3 regions of the Lysinibacillus sp. NPDC056959 genome follow, and region 2 is predicted to be linked to each of the others. Evidence: riboswitches for the same ligand, from Rfam matches in the RefSeq annotation. Region 2 holds a riboswitch; each other region holds the start of a gene.

Region 1 (9,849 bases), on a different contig from region 2:
CTTCAGTCGGTACACTTGCAGGTGACGTTGTGATGCAGGGCTTTATTAGAAAAAAAATACCGCTCTATTTACGCCGAGCTGTTACAATGTTACCGCCTCTAGTCATCATTGCATCCGGTGTGAATGCGACTTATGCGCTTGTCCTAAGTCAGGTTATTCTATCCTTTGGTATCGCATTTGCTCTTGTACCACTTGTACTGTTTACAAGTAAGCGTGACATCATGGGAAGCCTAGTCAACCATCGTATTACAACTATATTAGGATGGATCGTCGTGGTGATTGTAGTTACTTTAAATGTTTATTTATTATGGCAAACAATATTTGGTTAAAAAAATGCCCGCCACAAAACCTCAAATTTGATTTTGTGGCGGGCATTTCTACATGTAAAAGACTTACTCCATTACGTGTGATTGATTTCCGTTCCGACTGGGCGCTTTCCTGGGGGCGTCGGGGCGGTCACGAAGGCGTTATCACAGGATGTGATGCTTTTATCCTTCGTTCCTCTATCGCTAATCCCCAAGGAGTCGCCCAGTCGTAAAGAAGATCAACTAATATATGGCATACGTTTCAACAATTTTCACACCTACTACAATGCGCTATTTTTTTACCCTTAAATATCTATCTTCTCAATGTTCCGAAATGATAAGTAGGCCACGCTTATACCGATAATCGCTAAAGTGATAGGTATAAAAATAATATCATACAAGGTGAAGCTACCCGAATTTGATGATACGACTGATACAATTAATATAGATGATACAATCGTTGCCGGAATAGAGTATTTTCTCATACCGAAATACAATGGTATTAAAGCGATGCATGATGCTGAAACTGCATTCATGATCACAGCGGGAATTCGTTGTATGACGATAGATACCGATAACGTATCTGGGAGCAATTGAAAACTCTCACTAACAGCACAAAAAATGGCTGTGACAAATATAGTTGATAAAACAATTGCACTAAAGGTAAAAAGAACAACTATGGCTAGCTTTGAAGCAATTAGTTTTTTTCTATTGATCGGGTACATAAAGGCTACAGTGATCGTTTTATATTTAAATTCTCCAATAATAAACTTGGCGATTAACACACTAGCAAAAATAATAAATACTGCTCTTACAAATGAATCTATCATGCCTAATGCCGTCTGATAAGTTCTAAAATCTACATCACCTTCTACTTTAGTGATAAATATAAGCATAAATATAACAGCTAGTATTACAAAATTTGCGAAGACAGCTCGTTTTATATATGAACCAATATGATATTTTTTCATTTCTAAATGCATTAAATTAAGCACTAGTGACACCTCCATTGATTAACTTCAAGAAATAATCCTCTAATGAGCTTGTTTTTTTGCTAATGCCCTCAATTTCAAGATCATGCTCAATCAATGTTTTAGATAGCACCTTTTGCGAAGCCGTCAATTCATAAATTCGAATACAATTGTCATCCACTAGTTTGAAATTAGTAATATTTAATTTACTTTCTAAAATAAAGGCAGCCTTTTTCCCATCATTAACAATCAATTCTATATAATTTGACTGACTACGATTGACAGCGTCCATAGATACTTCCTTCATTAATCTCCCATCCTTAATAACTCCAACTGTATCTGCCAACTGTTCAATTTCACCCAAAATGTGGCTAGAAATCATAATTGTAATGCCATACTCTTTACAAAGCATCTTGAATAACTCTCGAAGCTCTTTAATGCCGACTGGATCTAGCCCATTAATCGGTTCATCTAAAATAAGTAGTTCCGGCTTCGTAATAATTGCACGTGCAATACCCAGGCGTTGTTTCATTCCAAGGGAAAAGTCTTTTACACGTTTATTTTCCGTGTTTGTTAGTTTTACTAAATCTAGAACATGCGCAATTTCTTTCTTGTCATAATAGCCCATATATTCGCAATGTAATTCTAAAGTTTCCTTTGCCGTTAAATTTTCATAAAAAATTGGGTATTCAATAATCGTCCCCATCCTTTTCAGCACTTCGTATGAGCGGTCATTTAATTTCTCACCAAAGATTTCAATATCTCCACTCATTGGCTTCGTAAGATTTGTCAGCATTTTCATGACTGTCGTTTTTCCGGCACCATTAGGACCTAAAAAACCGTAGATCTCTCCTTTTTTCACATGCATAGTAACAGCAGAAACGACTTCTTTCCCCTCAAACACTTTCGTAAGCTGATTTGTCTTCACAATATATGTCATGTAAATCTCTCCCTTACATTTAACTATCCTTATTATAAAAAATGAAACTCTCTAATTTATTAATGGATTCTTACAAATTTCTTAAGCGCAGAAGAAAAGCCTGTAAAGCATTTTAAATGCTCTACAAGCACGGTTGTTCAATACATCATTCGTTTTAGTGAAATCGTAAAAATGGTCTTCTCATATGGGATACTGGAAAGCTGGATGGAGCCATCCATTAATTCTACAAGACGTTTTGTAATCGTTAAGCCAAGTCCACTCCCTTGGAAGGATTTATTTCTAGAATCCTCAAGCGTATACATTCTTTCAAAAACATTATCGATATGATATTCGTCAATCCCTTTACCATGATCCCATACATCAATACAAATATTCGTATCATCAGTTCTTACTGTGAGTCCAAGGATGTTTCCTGCCGCCCCATAGGCAATCGCATTTGACAATAAATTATTCAAAACTCTATCTAATGCTTCCTCATTACCAAGTGCATATACAGATATCTCCGGTATTGTTATATCAATCTCTAACCCCAATGACATGACCATATCGTAAAATGATAAAATGTTTTTCCGGCAAATTTCACTTACGTTAATTTTCGTCATTGGGTAATCTGTATCTCCAGCCTCCAATTTTGCCAAATCAAAAAATGTATGGATTATTTTTAATACGTCCAATGTTTTCGAATGAACGCCAGTGAGCAAGCGCTGCCGCTCCTCGTCACTAAGTGATGGCTGTAGCTGCAGCATTTCCGTATAACCTAGCACAACAGTTAAAGGTGTTTTAAGATCATGCGAAATATTGGCCAACATTTTTTTCATAGACTCTTCCATTTTCAGATGTGTTGCTTGCACTTTTTGGTTGTGGTCTAACAATGCATTCATCGCGATTAGTAGCTGCTGTAATTCTTGATTACCTGTCGATACTAAAATCTTTTCGTTCGATTGTTCATCAATGATTGTTTGCAGCTTTTTATGCATGTATTGAATCTCATCATCTTGTTGTTGCTTTGCCTTCATCTGAAAAATAATAATTCCTACGAGTAATACAATAATTAGCAATAGACATATAATCATGATGTTTACCCTTCAAATTTGTAGCCGATCCCCCAAAGCGTTTTAATATACTTTGGGTTGGACGGATCGTCTTCAATTTTTTCTCGTAATCTTCTTATATGTACATTAATAATATTTTCATCTCCATAGTAAGCATCATTCCAAATCAATTGATAAATTTGCTGCTTCGTAAAAACTCGATTACGATTTGTCACGAATAGCGTTAAAATAGCAAATTCCTTTGACGTGAGCTTTACATTTTGTCCATTCTTCTCAACCGAAAAATTAACAAGGTCTATCAATAAGTTGTCTATCTCTACTATATCTGCCTTATCCACTACTTGACCGGAGTATTTTGTAGCTCTTCTAATTGCGGCTTTGACACGTGCCGAAAACTCCAGCATCGAAAACGGCTTGGCAATATAATCATCTGCCCCTAATCCTAACCCTAATGCTTTATCAACATCACTATCCTTCGCTGACATGATGATAATTGGAAGTGATGCTTGCTCTCGTATAATCTTTAAAACTTCTAATCCATTAAGCTTCGGTATCATAATATCCAAGATTACTAAATCAAAGGGATTGTTTAAACAATTTTGTACTGCTTCTTCTCCATTTACTGCAGAGGTGACAAGGAATCCCTCCATCGTTAAATAGCTTTCTACCATTTCACGAATGGCTTCATCATCTTCTACTAGTAAAATGTGCTTTTGCACTTCCATGCACCTCTATTCTAAAATGTAAAAATTTCATTTTATTGGCTCATCATCCTAACGATTATCTCAAGATGTGATCCTTTATTAATTGAAGCGGTAATAAACTAGTTTCATACAAATCACCTGTGATAGTAATAACTAGTTCTTCCTTTGGCCAAATAAAAATATATTGCCCCCCAAAGCCTAATGCAAAGAAATATTGATTATCTTCCGAAAAAGCTTTAGTTACATTCTGTTTATTTACCCACCAATGCATCCCGTAATAACCGATTTTTTCATAAGTCATTAAATTCGGCTTTATCGAATGGTTAATCCAATCCTCTGAAACTATCCTTTTCTCTTTATATACGCCTTTCTTTAAAACTAAGAGCCCCACTTTCATCATATCTTCTGCCTTTAATAAAAGACCATCTGCCCCTTTACTAATTTTCTTCTTATCCTCGTACCACTGATATTCTTGAATACCTAATGGTTGAAATTTGTCCTCACCTATTAAGCTTTTACGTACAGCTATTTCTACTGAATGAAGATAAACGATATACGTTTCAACAAATGACATAACCAAAATTTGGTGGTTATTCATTCTAAAACAGTTTACCATATTAAGGTTGGGCACCAAAAATGGAGGGACGGTCTGAAAAGCTAAAGTCCACTTTTATTTTCTCCAGTAATTTTATCTGAAGATCCTAAAATATAAAAATGGATCAATGATTACTATTATGGGGATGCGGGGGTTTGGGGCTTAAAGGATTTAATTTTTCTCTGACAAGATTGTATGTTTGAGCTTGCCAATTCATTTTTCAACTAAAAAAAACTGCCCTGCAAGCCATTTTCTATGGCTCACAGGACAGTTTATTATTTATTAATCTACTTTTAAATCACATTGCTCAAGTGGAAGCATTTTTGTTTTATGCTTAATTTTATAGCCAAGCCATAACAGTAAGAACAGTGGAATACCGATATACGAGACAAGGACTCCGTACCAATCTACTGAACCACCCATAAATGCACTGTAGTTTTGTCCAATAACAACAATCATACAAACCGTAAAGGCAAATAGCGGACCGAATGGGAATAATTTTGCTTTATACGGCAACAATTTCGGATCTAAGCCCTGTACGTCGAACGCTCGACGGAAACGGTAATGGCTAAATGCAATTCCTAGCCAAGCAATGAAGCCTGACATCCCAGAGGCATTTAGAAGCCACATGTAGACCACACCATCACCAAAGAATGAAGCTAAAAATGCTAGAGAGCCTACAGCTAAAGTCGCCAGTAATGCGTAAATTGGAATACCTCGACGGCTTAGTTTAGCGAAAAATTTAGGTGCATGTCCATCTACCGCTAATTGCCAAAGCATACGAGAAGATGCGTACAGCCCTGAATTCCCTGCTGACAGCATTGCCGTTAGAATAATAGCATTCATCAATGATGCAGCAAAGGCAATTCCTAAACGGTCGAACACCAGTGTAAACGGTGAAACAGCGATATCTTCAGATAGCAAACGTGCGTCTGTAAACGGAATCAACAGACCAATTGCACCGATCGCTAAAATATAGAATAAAAGAATTCGCCAGAAAACGGACTTAACAGCTTTCGGAATATTTTTACCAGGATCATCTGTTTCACCCGCTGTTATTCCAAGTAATTCTGTTCCTTGGAACGAGAATCCCGCAGCTAAGAAAATACCAAATGTAGCAAGGAAACCACCGTGGAATGGTCCATCACTAATAAAGAAATTCGTAAAGCCTACCGGAGCATTTCCTCCTAAAATACCAAATATCATTAAGAAACTGATGATAATAAAAATGATTACAGTTACAACCTTTATCATGGCAAACCAATATTCACTTTCACCATAGCTTTTTACCGATAATAGATTGAACGTTAAAACGACAGCAATAAATAAAACAGTCCAAAGTGCTGAAGAGCTATCTGGAAACCAATATTTCATAATCAATGATACAGCTGAAATTTCTGCCGCAATTGTAATTGCCCAGTTGTACCAATAGTTCCAACCAAGTGCAAAGCCTAGAGCTGGATCCACAAATTTTGTAGCATACGTACTAAATGAGCCCGATGATGGCATATAGGCTGCCATTTCGCCTAAGCTCGTCATTAAAAAATAAACCATGATACCGATTAATGCATAAGCAAGAAGCGCACCGCCAGGGCCTGCCTGTGCAATGGCACCACCACTAGCTAAAAACAATCCTGTACCGATTGTACCGCCTAATGAAATCATTGTAATGTGACGGCTTTTTAATTCTTTTTTCAACTTTGGCGCTTTATGGCCGAGCTGATTGACTTTTATTTCACTCACAATTTAGCTTCCTTCCTTTTAAGAGGCGAAAAAAATGCCATCACATGAACGGCAGTGATGGCTAAGAATCCTCTGTTCTTTCAAAATGATAGCTCAACACGTTGTCCAAACGTGACAGTTCTGTTCCTTTCGGAGACAGCCCCAGCATGAGGTTTTCAAGTCCCCTCACACTTCGGCAGTATTTCCTTTCAACTAATATCTTAAATGCTTGTCATTTCCATTAGCATACTCTTAAATACCGCGACCTCTACCTCAATATAAACATGAGGCATATTATTAAATTTATGATGAATATTATTCTAACATATGACATATGGCATTTCAACAACTCGAGTAACATTCTATATTTTGTGAATTTTCAACTATTTTTATTATTGTGATAAAGTGGTATAGTGGTTCAATCATAATTGTTCTAACAGGGGGGATTTATTTGACTACTCATGAACATACCGATACTTATCCTAGCAGGAAAATTAACTGGAAAGGTACAACCTTATTACTAGTGATCGGCGTAATTTGTATTGGCTCGACATTACGGATGCCACTAACAGTTGTTGGACCTATTATTTCCTTTATCCGAGAAGACCTCGGCATATCCTATGCATTAGCGGGCTTTCTAACAACAATCCCATTGCTAGCTTTTGCAATTATCTCACCTTTTGTACCAATTGTCGCACGTAAAATAGGGCTAGAACTAACATTATTTTTATCGACTATTCTTTTGGCATTAGGGATTGTACTACGCTCCCTCGGCACAACTAGTTTACTCGTATTTGGCACTGCGCTAATTGGTATAGCCATTTCATTCGGTAACGTACTTATTCCAGGATTACTTAAATTGAAGTTTCCTTATCACGTAGGTTTGCTTATGGCATTTTTCACAATGTCGATGAATTTGACAGCTGGGCTTGGCGCTGGCATTAGCTATCCTGTTGCCCATTCATCCATTGGCTGGCAAGGTGCTCTGGCAGTCGCACTTGTTCTTGTGGCGTTAACCATTTTAATTTGGATTCCACAGTTGAAATTTAATAAGCCAGAGCCTAATGTTAAAACTACGAAAGAACGTACACCTTTATGGAAATCACCTGTTACTTGGGCAGTAGCGGGAGCTATGGGATTTCAGTCGTTATTATTCTATACAACCGCTGCTTGGATTCCTGAAATATATATAGCACAAGGATTAGCTGCAGATCGTGCAGGATGGATGTTTTCCATCATGCAATTTTCACAAGTCCCAATGGCCTTAGCTGTCCCTATTATTGCTAGTAAAATGACATCTCAACGACCTCTCGTATTCATGTTTACGGCATTTTACTTAATTGGCTTTATCGGACTAGTAATGGAATGGACGAACCTCGCTATACTTTGGATGGTACTACTAGGCTTAGCCGGAGGAGCTTCATTCTCATTAGCGATGATGTTCTTTACATTACGTACCCGTACCGCTTTTGAGGCAGCTGATTTATCAGGTTTTGCACAATCATTAGGATATTTATTAGCCGCAATCGGTCCAATTTTATTTGGTTATTTACATGATATATTTGGTGGCTGGGATATCACTGGTTGGTTATTTGTTGTCGTAGCATTCATACTCTTCTTATGTTCATTTAGAGCTTCTAAAAATGAATATGTAAATTAAAAAAGGTAGCTCATAATCTTATTTCAGCGAGTGTTTGGACACTCGCTGAAATAAAGTTAACGTGAGCTGCCTTTCTCTATTAATAAGGTGGTTTCTGATAAAAATAGTTCGGTGTATTGTAAACATTAACATAAGGCTTGTGATAAATATGGGTTGTAGCTGGTGAAAGAGGTGGAATCAACCATGTCCAATTGCCTGTCACCTCGCGATTTGCTGCTGCTTCTGCTTCCTCAAACAATTTAAATTGTTGTGCAGCTGTATGATGATCTACAATGCTCACACCATCTTCTTTAAAAGAATGTAGAACGGCCATATTCAGCTCAACTAATGCTCGGTCACGCCATAGAGAAGCCTGTTTAGTTGTATCAAGGTTAAAAATTTCTGCTATAGCGGGTAGCATATTATAGCGATCATGATCTGCTAAATTACGTGCCCCAATTTCTGTACCCATATACCAACCATTGAATGGAGCTGCCTCAAAGTCGATACCTGCCATTTGGAAGCGCATGCTCGAAATAATCGGCACTGCATACCATTTTAATCCTAGTTTTTCTACTTGAGAAGATTCTGGGTGGCGAATCGGTACCTCTAGTACATATTCGTCAGGGATTATAAACACTTGTGGCTCTCTATCATCCACCTGTACGACAAGCGGAAGCACATCAAATGCTGTTCTCTCACCCTGCCAGCCAAGTGATTCACATACTTTTGTAAACGCAACGGAATGCAGATCACCAACGATTCCAGATTCCGTTTCATAGCCAGCATAGCGAATTAGCTGATGATTCCATATACGTACTCGCCCTGGTGCAAAAATCGTTATTGTCGGACGAATTTTCCCATCATTTGTTGCGTATTGAATATGTTTAAGCAAAGTGTTGAAGATATCCTCTTCATGTGAAAGATCACGGGCATCAACAACATGCAGCGATTGCCAAAACAATCGACCAATACATTTATTACTATTACGCCACGCCACTCGTGCACCAAAGATTAGTTCTTCCGTTGTCGGTATATATTCTCCAGTTGTTTTAATATACTGTAATTTATTTTCTAGCCATGTTTTTGACTCGTCTTGCTCTACTTGATAAAGTTCTAAAAATCGTTGTACTTCATGTAAATTCATATCGAACTCCTCCATCTACCCTCATATTAGAGGAATGGAACTATTATCACCACGAAAAAATCTGCAAAAAAACATACATATTTTATATATGAAATACTTTGTTCAATATTTCTTATCATTTTTTGGGATTAGGGAAAAGATAGACACCTTCGCTTCAAGTGCTATTATGAGAATTTCAGGGGATTATAAAGGACAAAGCCTTTTTGTATGTAGAAATTGGTTATACAAGAGATATCTTCAGTTGCAAAACCGATTTTTTTTATCATGATTAAGCCCTTCGCAATACTTAGGAATAGACGTTATAACACGGCTATTCGAAATAAAACTTCCTTAACACAAAGGGTGATCCTTTTTAGCTTTTAATTGGCATAAAAAAAGCATGTTACACGAATGTGCAACATGCTTGATGACCCCTACGGGATTCGAACCCGTGTTACCGCCGTGAAAGGGCGGTGTCTTAACCACTTGACCAAGGGGCCGTGGCTCCGAAGGCAGGACTCGAACCTGCGACAACCTGATTAACAGTCAGGTGCTACTACCAACTGAGCTACTTCGGAATAATGGTGGGCCTAAATGGACTCGAACCATCGACCTCACGCTTATCAGGCGTGCGCTCTAACCAGCTGAGCTATAGGCCCATTATTTTGGAGCGGGTGATGAGAATCGAACTCACGACATCAGCTTGGAAGGCTGAGGTTTTACCATTAAACTACACCCGCAGATGGTGGGTCAGGACGGAATCGAACCGCCGACACTTAGAGCTTCAATCTAATG
Region 2 (9,849 bases):
TAACTACTACCACTTATTACGTCGTCAAGCAGCATTATTAGGTACAGAAGGCGTTCGTCCACTTGTGGTTGTATCACCTAAGTACTTACTTCGTCACCCATTAGCTGCAGCAAATGCTGATCAATTAGCAAATGGTTCATTCCAAGAAGTAATTGAACAACCAGGCCTAGGTTCAAAACCAGAAGCTGTAGAACGCATTGTTTTAGGTTCAGGTAAAGTCATGATCGACATCGCAGACCGTATTAAAGACGGTGAAGGATTCGATCACCTACACATTGCTCGTGTAGAACAACTTTACCCATTCCCAAAAGAGCAAGTTGCTGTTATTATTGCTAAGTATCCTAATGTAAAAGAAATCGTTTGGGTACAAGAAGAGCCTAAAAACCAAGGTTCTTGGAATTATGCATTAGAAACATTACACGACCTTTCAGAAGGTAAAAAGCTACGTTATGTAGGCCGTCCTGCAATGAGCTCAACTTCTGAAGGTGATGCAGATTCTCATAAAGCAGCTCAAGCCGGACTTGTAGAAGAAGCAGTTGCTGAGCCTGTAAAGGTTAAATAATCACATATTAAATATTTTTGAGAGCCGGGCTACTTGCTTAGGCAGTAGCCCATTGATGTGCACCAATGCACGTTAATTAAAGGAGGAAATGAAAGTGGCTGAAATTAAAGTCCCTGAATTAGCAGAATCGATTACAGAAGGTAGTATCGCACAGTGGGTAAAAAAAGTGGGCGATCGCGTTGAAAAGGGTGAATTCATCGTTGAACTTGAAACAGATAAAGTAAACGCTGAAATCATATCTGAAGAAGCAGGAGTTTTAACTCAAATTTTAGCTGAAGAAGGCGATACTGTACTTGTAGGTCAAGTAATCGCAGTTGTAGAAGCTGGCGAAGGTGCAGCACCTGCTCCAGTTGCAGCAGCTCCAGTTGAGGCAGCTCCAGCTCCAGCAGCACCACAAGCAGCACCTGCTCCAGTTGCAGCAGCTCCAGTTGTAGTAGAAACTTCTGGTGAGCGTGTAATCGCGTCTCCAGCAGCACGTAAACTTGCTCGTGAAAAAGGTATTGACCTTGCTGCTGTATCTCCAGTAGATCCACAAGGCCGCGTACGTGTACAAGACGTTGCAGCTCATGGTACAGCTCCAGTTGCAGCACCACAAGCAGCTCCAGCAGCACCTAAAGCAGTAGCAGCTGTTGATGATTCACGTGTGACAATTGAAAAAATGAGCCGTCGTCGCCAAACAATTGCAAAACGCTTACTTGAAGTAAAACAATCTACAGCAATGTTAACAACATTCAACGAAGTAGATATGACAAACGTTATGGCTTTACGTTCTCGTAAAAAAGACCAATTCTTCGAGTCAACTGGCTCTAAACTTGGTTTCATGTCATTCTTCACAAAAGCTGTAGTAGCAGCACTTAAAAAATACCCATATGTGAATGCACAAATCGTTGGTGATGAAATTCACTTAAACAACTTCTTCGATATCGGTGTAGCTGTATCAACAGAAGAAGGATTAGTAGTACCAGTTGTACGTGACGCTGACCGCAAAAACTTTGCAGAAATTGAAGATTCAATTGCAGATCTAGCGAAAAAAGCACGCGACAAAAAATTAGGTTTAGGTGATCTTCAAGGTGGCTCATTCACAATTACAAATGGTGGAGTATTCGGTTCATTAATGTCTACACCTATCATGAATGGTACACAAGCTGGTATCCTTGGTATGCATACTATCAAAAAACGTCCAGTTGAAGTGAATGGTGAAGTTGAAATTCGCCCAATGATGTACTTAGCACTTTCTTATGACCACCGTATTATCGATGGTAAAGATTCTGTAGGCTTCCTTAAAACTGTTAAAGAACTACTTGAAAACCCAGAAGATTTATTATTAAATTCTTAATTCCCGAGTTTCTTAAAACCTTGCGAACTTTGTTTCGCAAGGTTTTTTTCTTGTGTGGAATATTTGAGGAAGAGAAGGTTAAAGTAATCGGAGCGACGGATAAAGCAATCGATACGACGGAATGAGGATCCAGAATGACGGATAAAAGAGCCGAAGTGACGGTAAGAAAACGAAGCGACGGATAAAGCAATTGATACGACGGAAAGAGGAGCCGGACCGACGGATAAAAGGGTCAAAGTGACGGAAAGGAAGTAGAACGACGGAAAGAAGGGCCGAAGCGATGGATAAAGCAATCGATACGACGGAAAGAGGAGCTGGACAGATGGATAAGAATCAAATCAATGGACAGGTTATCTCACCGCTTTCGAAAGCTTCACCAAGTTGCATATAGTATAAAGGCTATTATTTTTATTGATTAACAATTTCTTTTGAATTAATAGAAAGTATGTTAAGTATTAATTATTTGCGGATTTTCTTTAAAAAGGATAAAAAACCCTAATATTGTAATTAGTCAGAAAAGTGATGAAATTATCTTGACGAATAAGTTAGTTTTATAGTAGTATCTTAATAATCAATTAAATATTCAAACCTCACATTTTTCTATTGTGAGGTAGAGGCGCGGTATTTATTAGTTCATTGTTGAGTACAAGCAAGCGAAGACGCAATGAAGAAGGAACTATCGCCGAAGTGTAAAAGGAGCTCGTACTTTTATGCTGGGCCTGCAGTGAATAAGTGCAGGACTGTCCTAGTGGATTTTTCCAGGTTTACTAGGTTGTGCTATCTCGGAATGATGGAATTATAGTGAGGATTTGGGCAACTGTTGAAAAGTAAGACCTAAGTTCAGAGCTTAGGCTTTTTTAGTACAGTTGTCTTATTTTTTTACAGAAAAAGGGGGAGTTTTACATGAAAAGAAATTGGTTAGTAGTAATGTTGACCGTAGTGACTGCAATTTTGCTAGCTGCATGTGGTACAAGCGACAAGAAGGAGCCATCGTCATCTAGTAATGAGGGGGGCAATACGAACAACGAGGAAGCTGGCGGCGAATTCCGTATCGGAATGGAAGCAAGTTATGCTCCGTTTAACTGGACGCAGCAAGGTGATGCAAATGGTGCAGTAAAAATTGCCGATAATGCAGAATATGCAGGCGGTTATGATGTACAAATGGCGAAAAAAATAGCTGAAGGCTTAGGAAAAGAATTGGTTATCGTAAAATTGGAATGGGATGGCTTAGTACCAGCTCTACAATCAAATAAAATCGATGCTATCATTGCAGGTATGTCACCTACTGAGGAACGGAAGCAAACGATCGACTTCACAGAAAACTACTATACGTCTGATTTTGTAATGGTAATTAAAAAAGGTAGTAAATATGAAAAAGCAACATCTATCCAAGATTTCTCTGGTGCAAAAATTACATCACAGTTAAATACATCTAACTACACTGTTATTGATCAAATCAAAGAAGTAAAAAAACAAACAGCAATGGATAGCTTCCCAGCGATGCGAGTAGCATTAGAGGCTGGAAAAATTGATGGCTATGTAGCAGAACGTCCAGAAGGTATTTCCGCTGCTGCTGCAAACGATAAATTAACATATGTAAAATTTGAAGAAGGCTTCGATACAGACATTTCAAATACATCGATTGCAGTTGGTTTACGTAAAGGTGATGCAAACCTTGAGAAGATAAATGAAATCTTAAAAGGTATTTCTGAAGATGATCGCCAAAAAATTATGGAAGAAGCCATTCACCAACAACCAGCAGCACAATAATATGATTGCGCGGGCTAGCTACTAGTCCGTGCAATAGCATTATATTAGAATCTTACTAAATTATTATAATGTCTTAGCTAAATGTTTCATAAGATAAAAGAAACAGGGGCCCAATGAAAATGGTAGATAGCTAAGACGATTGTAACGAAAAAGCAACACGACGTTGTTAGGAGGAACATCATGAGTCTTGAATGGATTATTTCTATTGTTGAGAACAACTGGCAAATGTTTTTACGAGGTGCGTATTATACATTACTTATTTCGATTTTTAGTACAATTATTGGTGCACTTATCGGATTTTTCATTGGAATTATGCATACCATCAAAGTTCGTAAAAAGGGAGTAAAATTTTATAGCTTGAAATTCATTAATTTTATACTAACTTGCTATGTCGAATTCTTCCGTGGTACACCAATGATTGTACAAGCAATGGTTGTATTTTACGGATTAGATATAGCATTTGGTATTGATATGCACTTTATTACGGCAGGTATTGTAGTTGTTTCACTAAATACAGGTTCTTATATGGCAGAAATCGTACGAGGTGGAATTGTTTCTATTGATCAAGGGCAGTACGAGGCTGCATCTGCTATAGGTATGAATCATGTTCAAATCATGCTACATGTTGTATTACCACAAGTTGCCCGAAATATATTGCCGGCAACAGGTAACCAATTAATTATGAATATTAAAGATACAGCAGTTTTAAACGTTATTGGAGTTACGGAATTATTTTTCCAAACAAAGTCGATTGCAGGTAATAACTTCCGCTACTTCGAATCCTTCTTCGTAGCATGTGTCCTTTATTTCATCATGACATTCACAGCATCAAGAATTTTACTGTATATAGAAAAACGGCTGGATGGACCAGATGCCTACCAAAAAGAACAGAAAGAAGCAGTATAGGGGGCTAATAAATGACAGTTATTAAAATAGAGCATTTAAGTAAATCATTTGGGCGTAACGAAGTGTTAAAGGATGTAAATTTTCAAGTAGAAAAGGGCGAGGTTGTCTGCTTAATCGGTTCTTCAGGTTCAGGTAAATCAACATTACTACGCTGCATTAATTTACTGGAAACACCAAGTGGCGGTCAAATTATTTACAAAGGTGAAAATATTTTAGATGAAAAGCATAATATCCAAGAATACCGTACACATTTAGGCATGGTATTCCAGCAATTTAACTTATTCAATAATCATAATGTCCTAAAAAATTGCACAGTTGGTCAAATGAAAGTATTAAAGCGTTCGAAGGCAGAAGCCGAGGAAGTTGCGCTAAAATATTTACAAATTGTTGGTATGGATCAATATGTCAATGCGAAGCCTCGGCAGCTATCTGGCGGTCAAAAGCAGCGTGTAGCGATTGCGCGAGCATTGTCAATGAGCCCAGAAGTAATGCTGTTTGATGAACCGACGTCAGCTCTTGATCCAGAAATGGTAGGGGAAGTATTAAAGGTAATGCGTCAGCTAGCGGATTCGGGAAATACGATGTTAATCGTTACACATGAAATGGAATTTGCCAAAGAAGTAGCCGATCGCGTTGTCTTTATGGATAAAGGTGTTATTGTAGAGGAAGGCCCACCAGCACAGGTTTTAGTAAACCCTCAGCATGAACGGACAAAAGCGTTTTTAAAACGGACATTAAAATAACAAAAAAAATAAGTACAAACGAATTTTATTAATAGTCAATATATAATGTGTAACAATGAAGCTGAACTAAATTTGTTCAGCTTTTATTTGTGATTAAGATATAATCTGGGCCACTCCGATTAACGATCACTCTAGGAACTTTCTTCCACTGGTAGCGTCAATTTTATGCAGTTAAGGAGATAGTATTTTGAAAAAATTATGGATTCTATTTACCGTAACTAGTGTTCTATTACTTGGATGTTCGCAAGAAAAAAGCTAAAACGTATGGGTTGATTCATCAACACAAAGTCAAAAAATGATTGATTTAGCGATAGAAAGGCTTACTGATGCCGAGGTTGATTTCATTATTGATGAAAATGGTAGTGTTTTAGTAAATGAAAAAGATATGGATAAGGTTTTAATGTGCTGTACTTAAGCTAATGGGATTATTCTTCAAGATTATTTTAACTTTATTGAAACGAAAACCACGAAATTCAGTCTAATTTTTTAAGGAGTGATGATAATGAAAAAATTTAGCTTAATTTTATCTCTCATATTTTTATCAATAGGGTTATTAGGCTGTCAAAAAAGTGGTAATGAAGAGGAACTCGATAAAGAGATTTCAAAGTCAAACGAGGACATAACAAATAAACCTACAATCATAGGCGAAATTGTTCGAATTGAAGGTGGAAGATTTTTAGTGGAAGACAAAACTGAAAAATTATCTGATGATAGACCATATGCGATATGGTTTTCAACATGAAATTGAATCTTTAAAAGAAGGACAAAATATTTCTGTTTGGACAAACGCAATTAAGGAAAGTTATCCCGCACAAGCAGATGCGAAAAAAATTGAGATGAATGAGTAATATGAGAGATTAAACAAGTAAGGAAACTTCCATGAAAAAATTTTTTATTGTAACTTAAACTTTCAAGTCTCCGTAAAGAATATCAAAGTAAAATGGCATGAGCGACTGATGAGCCTGTTCTCTTTTAGCCTTTCGAGCTGCAGTCCGTAATACTTCTTATAATAATTGAATGACTTTTAAAAATAAAAACGTACACTACTAAAATTGAATTTAGTAATGTACATTTTATTTTTTTACAATAGCATAGGATCCTTTATTTTCTAGAATTCCATTCTGCGTATAAAATAAAGCAAATTGCAAATGCAACGGCCAGGATAAAAAACCATTGCGGTACACCACCAAAGCTCATGTTAACACCTCGAAGTAAATTTTTTTATTAGGTATCTCCATTCATTTAGACTCCCATCTCTGCATGTATTGGGATGAGAGCTACAGTGAAATATCTACTGAATGAAGACATGTCCTCAGACGCATTGTTTATCTGTGCGACAGCACCTATTACGCCAATGAGAAATGGATATGGGTAAAAAAATGGATAGTTACGGAGAAAATATGGTCATCTATGGTTTTTTTCTCCACAAGCGGACAAAAATATTATAAAATAAGCTGTATACATTAGCTTCGTGCTAGTAAAGAGAGGTAGAGAGATTATGTTACATTTAAAATGGAAAGATGCTTCAACAGTACGTACAGTTACTTGTAAGCATACAAATGCATCAAAATATTTAGTGTCAAACGTATTAACAGTAGGGCAACAATATGATGTGAAAAATGAAACAGAAGAGTTCGTTTTTATTATCGATAACACTGGTAATATTGGTGGCTACTATAAAGATTATTTTGAATAAGCAAATCAATTTCGCGTTGGTGTAATTGAGTCCGGTTTTTCATTCAATAGGTTTGAGTGAAAACCAAAGGGTGGTTCAGATGATTTCTGAGCCACCCTTTTTTGTTGATTAAACGGAATCATCCCTGCTTAAAGGTTTTTAATTCAGCAACTTCTTGTAGATGCTCTTTTTCCTGCTCAGTAGCTGTATGAAGGGCGAAGACATCTTGGATAGCTGACTTCAGCTCATGCTGTGTTTCTTTGAATTTTGATACTTGCTGTGCAAAGGAAGGGCTCGTAAAACGATCATTTGCACGAGATAATTTTTCCTCTAGCTGCGCGTAGCGATGATCCATATGCATAGACAACATCATAGCTAACTGATTTTTCCAAAGTGGAATAAGGGTAACGATTGAAAATTCTATTTTTTCCGCTAGTGTTTGATTGGACTGTTGGATCATGCGTATTTGTGGCGCAGTTTGTAAGGCAACTTGCTGCGATACTTGTAAGTCATAAATACGTTGATCTAGACGTTCGATTTGAGCGGCAAAATCATTTAACTGTTGGACAGCTAGTGGTTGTTTTGATGCCTGTACACTTGTCACTTTTTCTGGAAGTTCTACTTCAATGGCTTGCTGCTTCTTCATTTGTCCAGCTACAATAGCAGTCGCTAACTCTTCAAAGTATCCTCTATTATGAGCATACAGTTCTTCTAGCATTTCTACATCTTTAATCATTTGAAGCTGTGCACGTTCAAGTTGAACACCAATTCGCTCTACTTGGATACTAGTACGTTCAAACTCCGTTAATGTTTGCTTAACAGTAGGCTCAATTTTACCAAACATTTTTTTAAAAAAGGACTGTTTTTTTGGTTCTAATGCGTTAGGGTCCACTCGGTCTAATGTATGCATTAACGAGTCTAGCATTTGGCCGATTTTTGTGACGTCTTTTTGTTTTACTTGTGCAAGCATTCGATCAGCAAATTGAGAAAGTGATCGTTGCGAATCTTGCCCTAAGGACAGGACTGATTCGAAGTTTGTTAGGTCAAGCTGACTAGCATATAAAAGTGCACGACTTTGTGCAAGAGGCGATAGCGTTTCATACGTCGCCATCGTCTCATTATTTGTAGTCTCTAAATAAGATTGCACAAGAGGGGAAATACCTTGTATTGTATTTAGTTGAAATGCGTGATCATTTGCCGTCACTTATCATCGCCTCGCCACTCCAATTGTTCTTTTCGTCGTATATTGGAACGATTCGCAAATTCGATTTCCATTTGAAGATGGTCGATGTCGTTAGAAAGTGCATCTTTTAAATCAATTTGAATCGTATCATTTAATTCTGTAAGTGTTTCTCTTGTTTTAGATAATGTAATTTGGATTTCCTTATCTTTCACAGGCTGCCTTGATAACATCGTATATTTATCCGTTAATTCAACAGCGGATGGGAGATGTGCATAAAAAAACTGTTCAACATTATAAAATTTTCGTGGATCTGTTTTAACAATTTTCACGATATTTTTTGAAATACGTGTCATTTCGAGTAATTGCTTAAATGCAGAAACAGAACGTACACGTAAGTAGTTTTGGCTTAATGTTTGGATGTTTTTATTGGCTGCTTTAAGTTGAGTTTCAATATGTTTGTATTCTTCTTTTGTTATACCGGCTAATTGCATGAATTTCTTTTTCTGTCTATGTTTCAACAACGTCGTACTTGACGCGTATGTTCCAGCGAACAATAAACTACCAAGTAAGTATCCTGGTGTTGCCGCAAATGCTGCAATAGAAACAGTTGTGATAGAAAATAAGAGGCTAGCGGTATGTCTAGAGAAAAACTGTCCGACACTGAGCATGTTTCTTCCTCCTAGCATTTAAATATGTCTATCTTCTTATACGAAATAATCGACATAAAGTTTCAATGAAAAATAAAGCTTACATAAATTTTACTGCTATTTGTAAAGTTTCTCAATGATATTACTTTAGAACAGGGAATTTCCTTATCTTTTTAATAGGCACAGTGGAAAGAAGTCGGACCAACCAAAAATCGACATCGTTAGTTCCAGATACTCATTGAGTGGTTGAAAACTTTAACTATCAAAGATTTTTTATTATTGCATAATCAATTCGTAGCTATTCATATAATTCGCAAATTGTTTGTCTTGCTTCACTTTCGTACAAATTTTAACGTTATGAATTCTCAGTAGTTTGAATGTCATTTTGTGTTAGTGAAACGTTTAATATTTGATTTTTTGTGAGTGATGAGGATCGAACATATAAAATAAAGTAGAAATAATAAAATTTTGTTAAAATTTGAGAATATGGGGATTGTTAAGTAAAAAAATATTTTTTATATAAAACTATTTACACATAGTGAATATGGTGATATAAAAGGAGAATGATAATTGTTATCAAATGAATTGATGGAGGCTTTCAAGTGTTTTTTAAGTGTAACAAAAAGACGATTGGCTTACTAATGGTTGTTTCAATGCTTTTCTTATTAGTAGGTTGCAATTCAAAAGAGGCGTCAAATAAAGATGCAAAAGATGTAACAGAATCAATCAGTATCAAACATGAAATGGGGACGACAGAAGTTCCGACAAATGCTAAAAAGATAGTTGTTTTAGAACTTTCTTTTGTGGATGCTTTACAAGGTGTTGGTATTACACCAATTGGTATTGCAGATGATAATAAAACGGATATGATTGAGAAGCTTGTAGGCGAAAAAATAAGCTACACTTCTGTTGGTACTCGTGAACAGCCAAACTTGGAAGTTATTAGCTCACTTCAACCAGATTTAATCATTGCGGATGTACAACGTCATAAAAACATTTATGAGGACTTACAAAAAATAGCGCCAAC
Region 3 (9,849 bases), on a different contig from region 2:
AATTGTCAAGTAGAATAAAATCTCATACTTAGTTAGAAAGATTAACTCCTTTTTGATCAATCTCTAGTTCCAAAATGGAGTTTTTGCATTTGCTGATAAATAAAGGTTGACGGAAATATTTAAATCAATCTTTATTCTAAAGCCACAGCACAAGCTGCGAATATACCCAATCAATTAAAAAAAACTTCGTAACAGGCATAACATTGGGGACCAAAAGAACATATTGATTTTTTTCAAAAAAGCGTATAAAAAATAATAATTAATCTATACTATTAAAGATTTTCACTTCAACCAATATGACTGGGAGGGTTAACCCGATGAGTACGATTGATCGTTTACTCTGAATAACCATCAACTGAAAGCTAAAGCACGGTTGTCTTAGGTTATTCTTAAGATCGAATGCGAAAAGCGAGACAGTGTGTGTCATGGAGGAAAAGTAAGTGGTAATTAGCCCGGAATTATTTCCGGGTTTTTTTATTTTAAGAAATCGAAAGAGATGGATCAAAGTCGATGTTTACAGAAAAAAAGCCCCAATACACACCTTTTTCTAAGGTGAATATTGGGAGTTGAAATTTATTAACGTTTATTTTCATTTTGAATACTACTGAAATCTACTTCTTCAGCGAACTCTTCTCTGTTTTCATTTTTACGTTCTCTGTTAGCATTTTGATTTTGATTCTGCTGTTTTTTGTTGTCTTGAGTTTTATTATTCTTATGTTTATTATTACCCATGATCATCTCACCTCCACTATTAGTGTGAGAGAAAGATGATTTTTTATCCGCATAACTTACAATTAAATAATGAAATATATGTGATGAAACAAAAGGTATGGATATAGTAACATTTTCATCTCCACTTTCTGAGAACGCAGCCGGTAATGTTAATTCACTAAACCTTTATATATCAAGGTTTATGGGCTTTCTCCGGTTATTGAGACAACGATAGAAAACGATAAGAATTGAATTCATTTTACTCCTTCGTATAATAATCCTTTCAAAATTCAATTTCTACTAATCAGTAAGGCTTCACAATGTTCAAGGCATTGCAAATGCCATTTAGTGCAATTTTGGAAATTACGCTTGTCCGCCACTTTACGCTTGATAGCCAATAGATATAAAACTATCCCTACAAGAAAAAGTATTTTCCTATTTAGGAGTATTTTTCTAAAGCACTTCTCTATGGGTTTATTGCTAACGTTACATTATTCTATGGAAAGGAATTGCTAAGAGCTGTTAATGCACTAGAATGGGCTATCATTGCAGTTTCAGCAATAGAAGGAACAGGGAACTATATTAATTATGTAAAAGAATCAAAAAGGAGAAAACTAGAAAAAAGAAAGACTAGAGGTAATCAAACTTAGATACATAATGGAAAATAATTCTTCAACTTACTAGAGTCGCTTATCAAAAAGGGATTGCCTATTAGAGAAGGTGGTTGTGCTGCTGCTGCGACCTTTTATTACTGTTTAATATCATGATGTTTTAAGTAGTAGCGTAGAAGGAAATGTATATGCTCAATAAAACTGAATATAATTTTAGAGGTGCCTTACTTATAGCTGGTAATATAAGTAGGGCATTTTTTGTGTATTAATAGACTACTTAATTAGAAGTTTGTTTTTCTGAGAAGTTTTTTACTATGTGTTAGATGATTTTTTTCTATAGGACAAAAATTTTTAAAAAAATTGCGTGTGGGTATCCCTCCTTCTTCGAACAATTGTTTACGGCGTTAGTCGCCCCCGGGATCATGAATCCACTATGATTTGGGTAACGCTAAATACGGTAGCTCAAAATATCCTAAAGGGGGGGATGCCGTGCAAACTCAGCGAAAAAATCAAAATTATCGCTGGGGTAATTTATGAATTATATTGTGAATCGTGAACGTTAAGAAGGGAACGGTTTATAGGTGATGAAAAATCAAGAGGTGAATAATTAAATGCTTATACAATTGTTGATGTATTGTTGTATTTATTGTAAATAGTTATTGTTTAAAGTGTTTTGAATGTCATTTTTTTGTGGTTGAGCGCAATAAATCTTATAAAATATAGTAGATTTTTAAGTTGACATATAAAAAACGCAATAATATAATTATTTCAAATAATCAAATAATTCACACTTTTCTAATAATGGTGTAGAGGCGCGGCGGTTAACAGTACCTAATGGAGTCCGAGAAGATGAAGAAGTTTGGTAGAAGGAAGTGTCGCCGAAGCATGTGATGAGTTCTCGCCATCATATACTGGGGCTGTAGCGAATAGTTGCAGGACTGCCTTCGTAAACATACGTGTTTATGAAGTTGTGCTATCTCTGTTTAGACAAACAGTGGGAATTTTAAATGGTCGATTCATTTTAAGTTTCTAGAAATGAGTAGGTCATTTTTGTGTTAGACAGATTCTTTTGCACAAAGAGTCTATATTTTATTTGTCTATACATTTTAGAATTAGAGGTATTTTGGGGGGATTTTATGGATAATACATCAACATTATACTATGAATTTTTACCGACTGACGGTCAAAAAATAAACGTGAACCCTGATAAAACAGCATTACTAATAGTAGACATGCAACATCAGTTTATTAGCCGAGACGGATTAGACGCGCAGGTTGCAAGAGAAAAGGGCATGTTTGATCAGTGGGAATACTTTTTTGATCGTATCGACAATTTAACGATCCCGAACAATAAAAAGCTTTTAGATTTTTTCCGTACTAATAAATTAGAAGTAACATTTGGTCGCATTGCTTGCCATCATAAAGATGGAAGAGATCGTTCTCCTGTACAACGCCGGACAGGATGGAACAATATTTTATTGCCAATCGGTGACCCAGGAGCGGAGATGGTGGATGAATTAAAGCCTCTTGATGACGAAATTGTTGTAAATAAAACGACAGATAGCGTATTAAGTGGTACGAATTATGAATTTTTACTGCGTAATATGGGCATTGAAACAGTAGTTTGTACAGGTGTTGTAACAGATCAATGTGTTGCTTCAACAGTTCGAAGTTTAGCTGACGCAGGATTTGAAGTTATTTTAGTTGAAGATGCATGTGCAGCTGCAACGCAACAGCTTCATGATGCAGAAATTATGATTATGAATCAAATTTATTGCCAAGTGATGAGTACAGATGAAGTAATTGATTTAGTAACGGAAGAACTATCAAAACACGAACCAATGAATCTGTGAGAGGAAATGGACTATGAGTCAAACACCAAATGATCATACACCACAGTTAAAGCGTGTTTTAACATTAAAAGATTTAGTCATTTATGGTATTGCTTTTATGACACCGATTGCGCCAGCTTATATTTATGGCTTTGCAGCAGAGTCTACAGGTGGGATGTTGCCATTAGCCTACTTGATTGCGATGGTTGCAATGATGTTTTCTGCATATAGTTACGGTCGCATGGCTGCTGTTTTTCCGAATGGAGGGTCAACTTACACATATACCCAGCGTGCAATTAATCCACATTTAGGTTTTTTTGCGGGTTGGGCAATGTTTATGGATTATGTCTTAGTGCCACTCATTGTATTCATGGTAGGTGCTTCATATGCGAATGCATTAATACCATCTGTTCCGTATTGGGTATGGGTGTTATTAATTGCAGGTATTATAACTACAGTCAATATTCTAGGTATTGGCATCGCAGCAAAAACAAATCAAATCCTCGTTATGTTTATGGGAATTGTAGTCGTTATTTTTGTGATTTTTTGTGTAAAGACAATTGTCGGTGCGCAAAGTGATACGTCGCTCTTTACTGTTGTCCCGTTTTTCAACGATGAAAAATTCGTTATGTCTGCAATTATTTCTGGTGCAGCAATGGCCTGCTTCTCATTTTTAGGGTTCGATTCGATTACAACACTATCTGAAGAGGCAGTCAATCCAAAAGAGGATATTTGGAAGGCAGCTATTTTAGCTTGTTTAATCGGAGGACTTATTTTTATTGTGCAAGCATATGTAGCTCAGCTCGTATGGCCTGATGTTACAAACTTTAGTTCAGCTGATACGGCTTTATTTGATGTAGCGGAAAAAGCAGGTGGTGCAGTTCTTGCAACTCTTTATACAGTTGCGATTATTGTATCAACAGTGACAGCTGGTTTAACAGGACAAGCAAGTGCATCCCGTTTAATGTTTAGTATGGGGCGTGATGAGGTACTTTCGAAAAAGTTTTTCACACATTTACATCCAAAATATCAAACACCGGTATACAATATTTTATTGATGTGTGTGATTAGTGTTTTAGGAGCGCTGTTTTTATCAGCAAATTTTGTAGCAGAATTAATGAACTTTGGAGGCCTGACAGGATTTATGTTTGTCAATTTGTCAGTGATCGTGTATTACTTCTTCCGTAAAAAAGAAATGAAAATAATTCGATACTTATTAATTCCAGGGCTAGGATTTGGTATTTGTTTCTACTTATTTATTAATTTATCACCGATGACATTGAAGGTAGGTTTTATCTGGCTTGCAATCGGTTTTATCTATGCTTTCATTACGACGAAAGGCTTCAAAAAGAAACCACCAACATTTACGGATTTATAAAATACCGAAAGAGCTTAGGGTAAATTTCTAAGATAAGTCAGTTGTCTAGTATTGGTAATGTTTATCGATGTTAGGTAGCTGATTTATTTTTATACAGGAATATCTTATACGAAAGTAAAATACTCGCAGTATAAAATATCTTTACTTACTGGTATAGGTGTATTACTTGAATTTTTAGCTTGTTGTTTCTATATGTAGCTAAATAGTACCGAGGAGCTCAATTCATGGCAATTTAAAACTTTAACATATAAATGTAGGTGTGTTATGCATAAAAGTAATAAAATTAAAACTGGCCTTGAGGAATTCCTTATAAATATTCAGAATAATATAGCTAGTACTGTATATCAAAGGATTTGAGGCGGATGAGATAGCTAACAGGTTATCTAAAGATATAATAAAAACATTTGGGTTCGACAAGGTCGTTAGCTGAAGTAAAAAATTGTTTGAAGATAAATAAAAAGGCTAGGTTCTACTATGGTAGTACCTAGCCAATTACTTAAACCCACCAGCATCCATGTTTTGCCACATACACTCCACACATGTAGGGTGTGTATCGCAACTCATATTAAAAGAAGGCAACTAACCATAGTTAGTTGCCTTGCTATAAAGTGTTTCGATTTACCACAAACCTCCCTTAACAATCCCCCACGTCCTTCTTCGATGAGCTGTGTTTAGAGAATCAACTCCACAATTCATAAGCCAGTTTGCTGCATTATCTCTCTGAGCTTTTGTTAGGTACTCCACAGCATTCAGATAGACGATCAACAAGGAGATATGCTGTAAGAGGAGAACAAAAAAATCACCCATGTCATGAAGAGTGATTTTTGAAAATCTATTAAAGGTATAGGTTCATAACAATTTGCTCGCCAATACGTCCCATTCTTCTTTCCAGGTTATCGACAAAGCCAGCTTTTAAATACAAATTTTGAGCCGGAATATTTTTATGATTAACGACTAAAATGACTTCATTACAATCTTTAAATTTTCTTTTAATAAATTCAGGTAGTGCAAGCATCCCTTTTTTGGCATAGCCTTTTCCTTGTTGTTTATGGTCAATAGATAATGCAGTAAGCAGCATAGCTTTTGGATTAGTAGAGTATTCTTTTACTCTATCAGTTGCATGCAAGACAAAAAATCCTACAGGTACATTGTCACTCAAAATAACAATCGGATACTGACCAACCATTTCTATAGAAATCTCTTTTGGAAGGGCAGTAAATTGACTTTGTTCGTCCGGAAGCTCAAAGTCATTCAAACTATCCACATATTCTTCAGAGAAATGTACTAATTCGATGGTGTTCGTTTTTTGCATAAAATTTCCTCCTTCTTTATCATTTCAATACAAGAGCAAATGTTCGTTAATGGGCTTGATTTATAAATGGCGTATAATCATCTTTAATTTGATGATTAAATATAGTTAATCAACACTAAAAGAATTAAAAAATTAGGGGGGGATGGAAAATGGTTTTACTTAAGTATGATGTAGAGGAAACTGAGCTAACAATGTTTAAAGAAGTTTATCAATCTGTAGGATGGATAAAACATGATGAACGTATAATAAAAAAAGTTTTCAATGCAAGTACACATCAAGTTTTCGCAGTAAAAGATAAAAAAATTATAGGTTTCGCAAGAGCTCTTTCAGATGGTTTAACTTCTTTCAGCAAAAATCCCCCAATTCTGTAGGGTTAGATGAAAGAGGATTGAAGTTATTTTTCAGAGGATGTCCAAACATCAGCTGAAAGAAGTTAAAGCCTCCGGCGGATGTCATAGAATCGGTGAGGAGTTCTTTGTGCAAGCACAAAGCCGATTGTAGACGCAATTATGCCGAGGCATAATTGATTTGCTGCAGCTATTTATGATGTTGTCGTACATAGAGATTATCAAGGAAGAGGGATTGCCAGAACTCTTATAGATGACATCATTCAGCAATTAGGGGATGTTTCTTGTATTCAGTTAATTGCAACAACAGGAAATGAATCTTTTTATGAAAAGGTTGGCTTTAAAAAGTTGAAAACTGGTATGGCTATATACAAAAATCCTCAACTAGCCGAGGAGTATTTGGAAACAAATAAACCTTGAGGAGGAGAATAATTTTAGTGAGTCTTTATTCATGACAAAAAAGCTGTAGCGTACGGCATCGCTACAGCTTAATATTGTCTTGCTTAGGTTAGTCAGTAAATGAATTATATCATACAATACGGAAAACTAAAAATAACAACAGCTATTTATTACATATAAATTATTTAATGAATTTGTCCTTGAATCTCTAGTAGCGTCACCTTTTATGATGAATTTAGTTACTCAATTCAAAAGGTAACAATCAAAAAAGCTATTGGAGGAACGGCACAATGAAAAAAGAGAGTTTATTAAATAGAGGATTGGCAAGTTTAATGCACCTGTTCTCACTATTATTAACCTTTATTTTACCAATTTTGGTATACTTAGTATCGAGGGATAAGAATAAATATTTTGCTGACCATGCAAAAGAAGGGATGAACCTTCACTTTACTTTCTTCCCGATTTTTTTGTTATTAACTTTTATTTCTAAAAAATGGAGCGCGGTTTCAATGATTTCTTTTGCACTTATTATTCTTGAAACAATACTAATAGTAGTTGCTGCAATTTATACTTTAAATGGAAAAAAGTTTTCTTATCCCGTTATACGATACTTTAAAGTCAATCATTAAGGAGAGAATAATTTGTGGGGAAAGGTATATTTACGATAGGTGAGCTTGTGCAAAAGTCTGGTGTTAGTATTAGAACACTACGCTATTATGACAGTATAGACCTACTGAAACCAAGTGATTACACAGAGGGGGGACATAGACTATATTCGACAGAGGACCTATCTACTTTACAAAACATTAAGTCATTACAGTTTCTAGGCTTGCCGCTAAAGGAAATTAAAGATATGCTGCAAAAAAACAAGATTAAAGGTGAAAGTATCTTAAAATCTTTAAACGATCAAAAACAGTTGTTTGAAGCTGAAAAACTTGAAATCATAAATATATTATCCGATTTAAACCATCTTATTGAAACAGTGAAAGACGAAGAAATTATCAATATCGAGATATTTTGTTCTATGCTACAAAAATTAATGTTTGCTGAAAACACCGAAACATGGTTTAAAGAACACTTTTCAAAAGATATAACTGATGAATTATTTAGTATAAATAAATCTGAGGAAATCGATTTAGATAGAAAATGGACTAAAGTTTTATCAGAAATTAAACATTTAACGTTTACAGACGCTATACCTTCTTCAAAAGAAGCTCAAGAAACTGTTAGAACACTTCTACAGCTTATGAATGTAACCTTGAAAGGGAATTTAGATTTAGTTGAAAAAAAGCTACCATTTACAGAAACATTCAAATTTCCAAATCCTTTTACAGAACAGGAGCAGCTATTTTTAAAAGAAGCAATAAGTATATATCAAAATAATTGTCAGGAAACGGTGAAGAATTAAAGTATAATCAAGCATGAAAACGCAAATTGAAAAAATAGATAGCATGGAAATTATGCCCCACTTGTGACTAACAATTGGGGTACAGACCATTATTAGTTATCTGCTTCACTCCTTCTTTAGTTATCTAATAAACAATTAGCTCTCAAACTTTCATCACACCCTTCTACAATCACATTTCCTCTCGTACATACATATACCCAAGTACTCAGTGACACACATAAGAATACGATTCAAAACATATAAATAAAGGTGGTTTAAAAAACTCTAAAAGCATTTACGAAAAATTAAGAAAATATTCAGTTTTTACTAAGAAAAAATATAGTATCATAATATATACTTATAAAAACAGGAAATTAATGAAACCGATTGAATATTTAAAACGTATTGGTAGTAGGAAAGAATATTGAAGTAGGTGAGAAAATGGCACACACCATTTACATAGTATTAACAAAAACAGGTACATTATTATCAAAAGCTATAGGTATGTATACTGGAAAAGAGATGAATCATGCATCCATTGCTTTTGATGAGGAGCTCTTTGAAATGTATAGCTTTGGACGTCGACAATTAAACAATCCTTTAAGTGGGGGGTTTTTACGAGAAGATGCAGTCAGAGGGCTATTTGAAACAGCTGATTGTGTCATTTATCGTTGTAAAATATCCCATTTTCAATACTTAGAGATGATGAAGATCGTACATTATATGTATTGGAATCGCGATCGTTATAAATATAATTTTATTGGGCTCTTTGGCGTTATGATGCAAAGGGAGGTTCGAAGAGAGCGCGCCTATTTTTGTTCGCAATTTGTGGCGATGCTTTTAAAGGTTGGAGGGCTGAATGTTTATCAAAACCCAGCATTAATGACCCCTCATTGCATTTCACAATTACCTTATTTAGAAAAAGTATACGCAGGGAAGCTTGCAGACTATTTACAAAGTGTGCGTTCACCTGCAATGTTATACGGTTAAGGACAAACCTCGAATCATTTTAATTATTTTTTACCTTCGCTATTGATAACGCCTCGGCATATTTAGATATCGTCGAGGCTTCACTTGATGGTCACTCTAGGCCAAGGTCGATACAGATTGTCATTGGATATAATTCTTAAGTCCCGATAATTTACTCGACATCCTTCGTCGATTAATGAACATAAAACTATTCTGTTATAAAATTAAAGGTAAACAAGTTGGGTATTATTCTCTTTGGAGTATATTATATACTTTAAAGTAGAATCTGAAGTGATTATATTAGTAACGAAAGTGAAACGTCAGTTTTAGAAGTCTTCCATCTCAATAGTTGGGAGATGAATAGAGTTTAAGTTACTTTTCAGCGGGTGTCCAAACATCCACTAAAAGGAAGTTGAAAAATACATAAAGGGGCGTTATGGATGAGTGAAGAATTAAATACATCTGGCTGGGATGCAATTGATGAGGAATTATTAAAAATTTATGGGGAGCAAGAGCCGAAGCATTATGGAACCGTTATTCCCTATTTATTAGGGGGCGAAGATCCGCTTGAAGGAATCAGTGCCTATAAGAGTGATACACCAGTTCCACACTGGCATTTTGTCACTTATGGATTTTCCGAGTTATATGAGAAAGAATCAGAAAATGCTGGATACAGCGGATATGGATTTGAGTTAACATTTCGTCTTGACCGAAAAGAAGATGAGGTGGAGCCACCAGCATGGGCGTTGAATTTGCTACAAAACATGGGAAGATATGTGTTTAACAGTGGCAATGTTTTCAGATCAGGTGATTACTTGGATGCTAATGGTCCAATCTGCCAAGGGGCAGACACGCTTTTAACGGCACTTGCCTTTACGATAGATCCCGAGTTGCCTGCTATTG

The links. Region 2 has a riboswitch for lysine ahead of ACFTQ7_RS09770 (transporter substrate-binding domain-containing protein). Riboswitches for the same ligand answer to the same signal wherever they lie in the genome.
Positions count from the first base shown of each region.
Region 1: linked by a shared signal. The riboswitch ahead of ACFTQ7_RS15700 (amino acid permease) and the one ahead of ACFTQ7_RS09770 (transporter substrate-binding domain-containing protein) in region 2 are both predicted to bind lysine.
Region 3: linked by a shared signal. The riboswitch ahead of ACFTQ7_RS09155 (cysteine hydrolase family protein) and the one ahead of ACFTQ7_RS09770 (transporter substrate-binding domain-containing protein) in region 2 are both predicted to bind lysine.

Region 1 is NZ_JBHURE010000014.1:1,328-11,176, reverse strand. It holds gene ACFTQ7_RS15730 (Nramp family divalent metal transporter) at 1-329, shown strand, start outside; gene ACFTQ7_RS15725 (ABC transporter permease) at 611-1,300, opposite strand; gene ACFTQ7_RS15720 (ABC transporter ATP-binding protein) at 1,293-2,216, opposite strand; gene ACFTQ7_RS15715 (sensor histidine kinase) at 2,354-3,289, opposite strand; gene ACFTQ7_RS15710 (response regulator transcription factor) at 3,295-3,987, opposite strand; gene ACFTQ7_RS15705 (serine hydrolase domain-containing protein) at 4,049-4,588, opposite strand; gene ACFTQ7_RS15700 (amino acid permease) at 4,850-6,310, opposite strand; lysine riboswitch at 6,392-6,568, opposite strand; gene ACFTQ7_RS15695 (CynX/NimT family MFS transporter) at 6,741-7,949, shown strand; gene ACFTQ7_RS15690 (nitric oxide synthase oxygenase) at 8,029-9,075, opposite strand; tRNA gene ACFTQ7_RS15685 (tRNA-Glu) at 9,483-9,554, opposite strand; tRNA gene ACFTQ7_RS15680 (tRNA-Asn) at 9,556-9,632, opposite strand; tRNA gene ACFTQ7_RS15675 (tRNA-Ile) at 9,637-9,713, opposite strand; tRNA gene ACFTQ7_RS15670 (tRNA-Gly) at 9,721-9,794, opposite strand; tRNA gene ACFTQ7_RS15665 (tRNA-Phe) at 9,798-9,849, opposite strand, start outside.
Region 2 is NZ_JBHURE010000006.1:114,942-124,790, forward strand. It holds gene ACFTQ7_RS09760 (2-oxoglutarate dehydrogenase E1 component) at 1-562, shown strand, start outside; gene odhB (2-oxoglutarate dehydrogenase complex dihydrolipoyllysine-residue succinyltransferase) at 657-1,898, shown strand; lysine riboswitch at 2,502-2,686, shown strand; gene ACFTQ7_RS09770 (transporter substrate-binding domain-containing protein) at 2,802-3,668, shown strand; gene ACFTQ7_RS09775 (amino acid ABC transporter permease) at 3,849-4,574, shown strand; gene ACFTQ7_RS09780 (amino acid ABC transporter ATP-binding protein) at 4,586-5,317, shown strand; gene ACFTQ7_RS09785 (hypothetical protein) at 5,820-6,059, shown strand; gene ACFTQ7_RS09790 (DUF3221 domain-containing protein) at 6,037-6,165, shown strand; gene ACFTQ7_RS09795 (DUF6501 family protein) at 6,816-7,013, shown strand; gene ACFTQ7_RS09800 (toxic anion resistance protein) at 7,132-8,196, opposite strand; gene ACFTQ7_RS09805 (5-bromo-4-chloroindolyl phosphate hydrolysis family protein) at 8,193-8,843, opposite strand; gene ACFTQ7_RS09810 (ABC transporter substrate-binding protein) at 9,464-9,849, shown strand, end outside.
Region 3 is NZ_JBHURE010000005.1:258,025-267,873, reverse strand. It holds gene ACFTQ7_RS09160 (hypothetical protein) at 577-732, opposite strand; lysine riboswitch at 2,122-2,306, shown strand; gene ACFTQ7_RS09155 (cysteine hydrolase family protein) at 2,459-3,175, shown strand; gene ACFTQ7_RS09150 (APC family permease) at 3,189-4,532, shown strand; gene ACFTQ7_RS09145 (GNAT family N-acetyltransferase) at 5,368-5,844, opposite strand; gene ACFTQ7_RS09140 (hypothetical protein) at 5,994-6,215, shown strand; gene ACFTQ7_RS09135 (GNAT family N-acetyltransferase) at 6,384-6,611, shown strand; gene ACFTQ7_RS09130 (magnetosome magnetite crystal formation protein family) at 6,881-7,219, shown strand; gene ACFTQ7_RS09125 (MerR family transcriptional regulator) at 7,234-7,998, shown strand; gene ACFTQ7_RS09120 (hypothetical protein) at 8,419-8,967, shown strand; gene ACFTQ7_RS09115 (suppressor of fused domain protein) at 9,387-9,849, shown strand, end outside.